Regions from separate parts of the Kocuria sp. LHG3120 genome, predicted to be linked through region 1. Evidence: riboswitches for the same ligand, from Rfam matches in the RefSeq annotation. Region 1 holds a riboswitch; each other region holds the start of a gene.
What was found. Region 1 has a riboswitch for S-adenosylmethionine ahead of ACP7CD_RS08160 (ABC transporter ATP-binding protein). Riboswitches for the same ligand answer to the same signal wherever they lie in the genome.
Positions count from the first base shown of each region.

Region 1 (2,252 bases):
GCTGGTCCGGGGAGGGGAGTCGGGGTGGGGGCGGGCCGCGTCAGCGGGTCGCGGGGTGGTGGGTGTCGACGCCGAGGTGGCCGAGGAGCTGCACGCGCAGCTCGGCGAGGACCTCGGAGGCCCGGTCCCGGGGGCGCTCGCCGGGGACGGCGAGGATCGTGCTGATCGAGGCGGGGGCGGTGGGCCCGGTCCGGCCTAGGACCACGATCCGGTCCGCGAGCTGCAGCGCCTCGTCGACGTCGTGGGTGACGAGCAGGACGGTGGTGGGCTGGGCCGCGTGGATCGTGAGCAGCAGGTCCTGCATCTTCAGGCGGGTCAGGGCGTCGAGCGCGCCGAAGGGCTCGTCGAGCAGCAGGACCCCGGGATTGCGGGCCAGGGCCCGGGCCAGGGACGCGCGCTGGGCCATGCCGCCGGAGATCGCGCGGGGACGGTGGCCGGCGTGCGCGGTGAGCCCCACCAGGCGCAGCAGGTCGTCGATCACGGCGTCCCCCTCGTCCCGGGGGAGTCCGCGGGGCAGGCCCAGGCGGACGTTCTCGCGCACCGAGCGCCACGGCAGCAGGCGGGGCTCCTGGAAGGCGACCGCGCAGCGCGGGTCGATGCCGGACACGGGGGTGCCGTCGATGAGCACCCGTCCGGCCGAGGCGGTGTCGAGCCCCGCCGCGGCCCGCAGGAGCGTGGACTTGCCGCACCCCGAGGGCCCCAGGACCGCCAGGACCTCGCCGGGCCGGGCCGTGACGTCCACGTCCTGCAGGACGTGGTGGGTCTCGCGGCCGGACGGGAAGGCCTTGCCGACGTGCTCGAAGGCCACGGAGAAGGCGCGCTTCGCGGCGCCCGGTGCGGTGGCCGGCGCAGAGCCCAGCAGGGAAGTGCTCATGATCAACTCCATCGGTCCTGGCATTAGCACCTCGCACGGAGGATCAGACGGATCCGTGCCGGTTGCTGCGACGTCGACGAGCCAGGTCTCTCAGCCGCTCCGGATGGTTACACCGCCAATTGAACGTCCTCGGCGTGTTCCCTGGCAAATCCGTCGCATCCGTGGTGATCGCGACACATCGCTGGCACGGGAGCCCTCCGTGCCGCACCATGGACCCATGACGAGCCGCAGCAGCCCGGCCCGGGCGGACCTGGTGCGCGACGCCTGCACGGCGTTCGGCGCGGTCCTCGACGGGCTCGGCGACGACGACTCCTGGGCCGCCACCGGCTGCCCGGGGTGGTCGGTCCGGGACCTCACCCACCACTGCGCGATGGACGCCCTGCGGGGGCTGGTCGCCCTGCACACGCCCACCACCGCCCGCCCCGACCGGGACGCCGCGACCTACTGGACCGACTGGGGCGGCGATCCCGCCGGGGCCGCCGAGGCCCGGCGCCACACCCGCGTGGTCGCGTCCATGGTCCTGGACTGGGAGCCGGTGCGCGCCCTCCACCGCGAGACCACCCGGGCGCTCGTGCACGCGGCGCAGCACTGCGGCGGCGGCGCGGTCCGCACCCAGGGGCACGTGCTGCGCGTCGAGGACCTGCTGAGCACCCTCGCGGTGGAGGCCACGGTGCACCACCTGGACCTGATCCAGCACCTGGACGGCTCCCCGGGTCCTGCTGTGGACGGGCTCGCCGAGGTCCGCCGGGTCCTCACCGACCTGTGGGAGCGGGAACCGCTCGAGCACTGGAGCGACGAGCACTTCGCCCGCGTGGGCACCGGCCGGGCGGAGCTGACCGCCCAGGAGCGGGCGGAGCTGGGCGCGCACGCGGACCTCCTGCCGCTCTTCTCCTGACCCTCCCCCCTCCGCGAGGTCGCACGTGGCGGCCACCTCGGGCGCGCCGGTCGCCGACACGTGCTGTCTCGGCGGGGTCGGTGCGGACCCCGCGGGGTCAGTGCGGTTCCCGGGTGCGGATCGCGCTCCGCACGAGCGCCACCGCGCGCGGGACGGTCCCGGACGGTGTCACCACGTCCTCGACGAGGTCGCGATGGGTGATGCGGACCTCGGTCCAGCCCGCGGCCTCCGTGCGGCGCAGCCGCCGGATGTCGATCTCGCGCTGACCGGGGCGGTCGTGGTGGGCGCCCTCGTACTGGACGCTGACCCGGGCGGACTCGACCGCGAGGTCGGGGAGGACCTCGGTGCCGTCCGGGGCGGCGATCCGGTGGTCGGCCACCACCTCCGCGATCCCGTGCTCCTGCAGCAGCAGCCGGAGTCGGGTCTCCTGGGCCGAGTCCACGCCGGGCATGGAGCGTTCCGCGGCGAGGCGGAGTCTGCGCA
Region 1 is NZ_JAFCWG010000003.1:258,784-261,035, reverse strand. It holds gene ACP7CD_RS08160 (ABC transporter ATP-binding protein) at 41-874, opposite strand; SAM riboswitch class I at 880-984, opposite strand; gene ACP7CD_RS08155 (maleylpyruvate isomerase N-terminal domain-containing protein) at 1,092-1,769, shown strand; gene ACP7CD_RS08150 (hypothetical protein) at 1,867-2,252, opposite strand, start outside.

Region 2 (2,252 bases), on a different contig from region 1:
CGCCGACGTCGGCCGTCCCAAGTCCGTCTCCGCCGCCGAGGCCGTCACCGCGCTCAACCCGCTGGTGGAGGTCCGCACCCACCCCGTCCGGCTGGACGCGGACAACGCCGTGGACATCCTCGGCGGGTACGACCTGGTCCTGGACGGCGCGGACAACTTCGCGACCCGCTACGTGGTCAGCGACGCCGCCGCCCTGACCGGCACGCCTTGCGTGTGGGGCTCCATCCTGCGCTTCGAGGGGCAGGTCAGCGTCTTCTGGGCCGGGCACGGGCCCACCTACCGGGACCTCTACCCCGAGGCCCCGCCGGACGGCGAGGTGCCCAGCTGCGCCGAGGGCGGGGTCTTCGGCATGCTCCCCGCCACCGTCGGCGCGGTCATGGTCACCGAGGCCGTCAAGCTCGTCACCGGCACCGGGGAGCCCCTGCTCGGGCGGGTGCTGCTGCACGACGCGCTCGCGATGACCTGGCGCGAGATGCGGCTCACCCCGGATCCCGACGCCGCCCCGGTCACCGCGGTGGCCCAGCCCGCCGCGGTCTGCGCGCTGCCCGGCGCGGACGCCTCCGAGACCGTCGGGTCGGCCGAGCTGGCCCGGCTGCTCGAGCGCCGGGAGCGCGGGGAGGCGTCCTTCGCCCTGGTGGACGTGCGCGAGGACTGGGAGCGGGAGCTCGTGGCCATCGACGGCGCCGTGCCCGTCCCGCTGCAGGAGATCCTCGACCGCGGCGCGGACGCCCTGCCCCCGGAGGCCCGTGGCACGGACCTCGTGCTGCACTGCAAGGCCGGGGCCCGCTCCGCGACCGCGCTCGCCGCGCTGCGCTCCTTCTACGCCGGGCGGGAGGAGCGGGTCCGCCACCTCGAGGGCGGGGTGCTCGCCTGGGCGGCACAGGTGGACCCGGACCAGCCGGTCTACTGATCCGGTCTCCTGCGGCACACCGCTACACCACCGCGGAGGACGTGACCTTCTGTGACGCCGTCGTGACATTCCATGACGTGCGCCCGTCATCCGGTTGGTCCCGGACCGGGCGGTCTGATGCCATGGCAAGCGCCCCATTCAGAGCGGCTGAGAGATCTGGCTCGACGACGCCGCAGCAACCCGCCCTCCACCGGGGTCAGGGTGCTAATGCCAGAACCGATGGAGATCCCGGATCTGCAGTCGGTCCGTGACGTCAGCCTCCGGCGCTGCCGCCACCGGGCCCGCCCCCGGCGCGACCGGCCGACCGGCAATCCTCGGTGCGACCGAGAGGACCCCCGCATGACCCCGAGCACGGTCGAGGAGACCACCGCCCATCCCCGCGCCGGCACGGACCTCGCCGCCGGCCTGCCCGGGGACTACGCCGGGCTGCGGGAGCACTTCCGGCCGCTGTTCGCGGAGATCGCCGCCGGCGCCCTGGACCGGGACCTCCGGCGCGCGCTGCCCTACGCGGAGGTCGGCCGGCTGGACCGGGCCGGGTTCGGTGCCCTGCGCGTCCCGGCGGCCCACGGCGGCCCCGGGGTCAGCCTCGAGGACTTCACCCGGCTGCTGGTCGACCTGGCCGAGGCCGACTCCAACATCGCCCACCTCTACCGCTCCCACCACGGCTTCGTGGAGTCCCTGCGCTTCCTGCCCCGGGAGCTCCAGGAGGTCTGGTACCCGCGGGTGCTGGCCGGAGCCACCGTCGGCAACGCCTCCACGGAGAAGGGCGGCAACGCGCTGGGCACCCTGAACACCGTGCTGAGCCGGACCGCCGAGGGCTGGGAGCTCACCGGCCGGAAGTTCTACGCCACCGGCTCCGTCTTCTGCGACTACACCCGCGTCTCGGCCGCCCTGGACGGCCGCGACGGGCGGCGCTTCGCCGTCGTCGCCACGGACGCCGAGGGCGTGACGCTCGAGGACGACTGGGACGGCTTCGGGCAGAAGCTCACCGGCACCGGCACCGCGGTCTTCGAGCGGGTGCGCGTCCCGGAGGACGCCGTGCTGGACCGCACCGCCGGCAGCGCGGAGGCCGTCCACGAGGCCGCCTTCTTCCAGCTCGTGCTGCTGGCCGTGCTGGCCGGCATCGCCCGGGCGGCCCGGCGGGACGCGGTGGAGACCATCGCCGGACGCCGGCGGACCTTCAACACCGGGCTCGGCCTGCCGTTCCGCGACGACCCGCTGATCCAGGAGGCCACCGGGCGGATCTCCGCCAAGGCCTTCGCCGCCGAGGCCACCGTCCTGCACGCCGCCCGCGCCCTGGACGCCGGGATCGCCGCCGCCGCAGCGGCCGGCGCCGACCGGC
Region 2 is NZ_JAFCWG010000005.1:326,803-329,054, forward strand. It holds gene moeB (molybdopterin-synthase adenylyltransferase MoeB) at 1-910, shown strand, start outside; SAM riboswitch class I at 1,042-1,136, shown strand; gene ACP7CD_RS12380 (acyl-CoA dehydrogenase family protein) at 1,250-2,252, shown strand, end outside.
Region 2: linked by a shared signal. The riboswitch ahead of ACP7CD_RS12380 (acyl-CoA dehydrogenase family protein) and the one ahead of ACP7CD_RS08160 (ABC transporter ATP-binding protein) in region 1 are both predicted to bind S-adenosylmethionine.

Region 3 (2,252 bases), 150 kb from region 1:
CGCCGAAGGGCCCCTCCGCGCCCAGGGCCTCGGCGTAGACGAGGCCGCCGTAGGACTCGTCCGGCTGGTTGAAGCCGGGGAAGCGGTCCGGGTAGCGGCCGTAGTCGAAGGCCCCGGAGTCGACGATCACGCCGCCGATGGCCGTGCCGTGCCCGCCGAGGAACTTGGTGGCCGAGTGCACCACGACGTCCGCGCCCCAGCGCAGGGGCTGGACGAGGTAGGGGGTCGCCACGGTGTTGTCCACGATGAGCGGGACCTCGTGGTCGTGGGCGATCCCGGAGACCGTCTCGATGTCGAGGACGTCGTTGCGCGGGTTCGGGATCGTCTCGGCGAAGAAGGCCTTCGTGTTCGGCCGGACCGCCCGCCGCCACGCCTCGGGATCGTCGGGGTCGGAGACGAAGGTGGTCTCGATGCCGAGCTTGGGCAGCGTGAACTTGAAGAGGTTGTAGGTCCCGCCGTACAGGCTGGGGCTGGCCACGAGGTGGTCTCCCGCGCCGGCGACGTTGAGCACGGCGAACGTCGTCGCCGACTGCCCCGCGCTGAGCATGAGGGCGCCCACGCCGCCCTCCAGGGCGGCGATCCGGTTCTCCACGACCTCCGTGGTCGGGTTGCCGATCCGCGTGTAGATCGGGCCGAGCTCGGCGAGCGCGAAGCGGTCGGCGGCGGCCTGGGCGTCGGGGAAGACGAAGGACGTGGTCTGGTGGATCGGCAGGGCGCGCGAGCCGGTGACCGGGTCGGGGCTCTGCCCCGCGTGGATCTGCCGGGTCTCGAAGGCCCAGCCCCCGGGGTTCTCGGGGGTGGGGCGCTCGGCCGCGTCGGTGCGGGCGGCGGAGGCGTCGGTGCTGGAGGCGGGGAGATCGGACATGCCGTGGGACTCCTTGTGGATCTCAGGGGTCCCGTCCCGGCCGAGGCGGTGCGGCCGGGAACGGCCGGGCGCCGGGGACCCGCGCTTGCTCGCTCGCCGGACGCGAGGAGCCTGGTCTTCACCCAGGGCACCCCACCGCGGTGGAGGGTTGCCGGCCAGCTAGCTGGGGCTTGGACGCTGGCGCTCATGACCTGGACAGCATTCTCCGGATCAGGCCCGCACGGCGTCAAGCCGGGGTCGGGCGTGACGCCCCGGCCGGGGTGCCGCCCGCACGGTGCCCGGCGCGTCGCGGACCGATTTGGAGACGAAACTCACAGGGTGCCACGATGTGCCCATGAGAGTCGACCACGTGTCCTACGCCTGCCGCCCGGAGGGCCTGGAGGCCACCACCGAGCGCATCGCCGACCAGCTCGGGATCGAACCGGTCAAGGGCGGGGTGCACCCCCGTTTCGGCACCCGCAACATGATCCTGCCGCTCACGAACCACCAGTACGTGGAGGTCGTCGAGGTCCTCCAGCACCCGGCGGCGGAGAAGGCCCCCTTCGGGCAGGCCGTGCGGGCCCGGTCCGCGGCCGGCGGCGGCTGGCTGGGCTGGGTCGTGGAGGTCGAGGACCTCGCCCCCTTCGAGCAGCGCCTGGGGCGCCGCTCCGTGCCCGGCCACCGGGTGTTCCCGGACGGCCGGTGCCTGGAGTGGCACCAGATCGGCGTCAAGGGCCTGATCGCCGATCCGCAGCTGCCGTTCATGATCCACTTCGACTCCGCCCCGGAGATGCACCCGTCCCAGGCGCGGATCACGGACGTCGGGCTCGCGGGGATGACCATCGCCGGTGCCCCGGAACGGGTCGCCGAGTGGCTGGGCGCCCCCGTCGAGACCGCGCTCGAGGACCTCGAGGTCGACTGGCGCTATCCGGACGGCACCCCCGGGGTGCTCTCCGTCTCGTTCAGCACCCCGGACGGCGCCGTCACCATCTGAGGCCGGGCACCGCGGGGCGGGGCTCAGCCCAGCAGCCGGGCTGCCCCGAGGAAGCCGACGGCGTCCAGCAGGAAGTGCGCGACGACGAGGGGCATCACCCGGCCGGTGCGCCGGTAGAGCTCCGCGAAGACGAGGCCCATCACCACGTTGCCGAGGAAGGGCCCGATCCCCTGGTAGAGGTGGTAGCTGCCGCGGAACAGGGCCGTGACCACCAGCACCACGGGCCAGCTCCACCCGATGCGGGTCAGCCGGTCGGTCAGGAACGCGACCACCACGACCTCCTCGACCAGGGCGTGGCGCACGGCCGAGAGCAGCAGCACGGGCACCGTCCACCAGTGCGGGGCGAGCCCGGACGTGGTCACCTCCGCGGTGACGCCCAGGGCCCGGCCGGCGCCGTAGAGCGCCAGCGTGCCC
Region 3 is NZ_JAFCWG010000003.1:404,520-406,771, reverse strand. It holds gene ACP7CD_RS08720 (bifunctional o-acetylhomoserine/o-acetylserine sulfhydrylase) at 1-865, opposite strand, end outside; SAM riboswitch class IV at 942-1,057, opposite strand; gene ACP7CD_RS08715 (VOC family protein) at 1,200-1,838, shown strand; gene ACP7CD_RS08710 (CPBP family intramembrane glutamic endopeptidase) at 1,862-2,252, opposite strand, start outside.
Region 3: linked by a shared signal. The riboswitch ahead of ACP7CD_RS08720 (bifunctional o-acetylhomoserine/o-acetylserine sulfhydrylase) and the one ahead of ACP7CD_RS08160 (ABC transporter ATP-binding protein) in region 1 are both predicted to bind S-adenosylmethionine.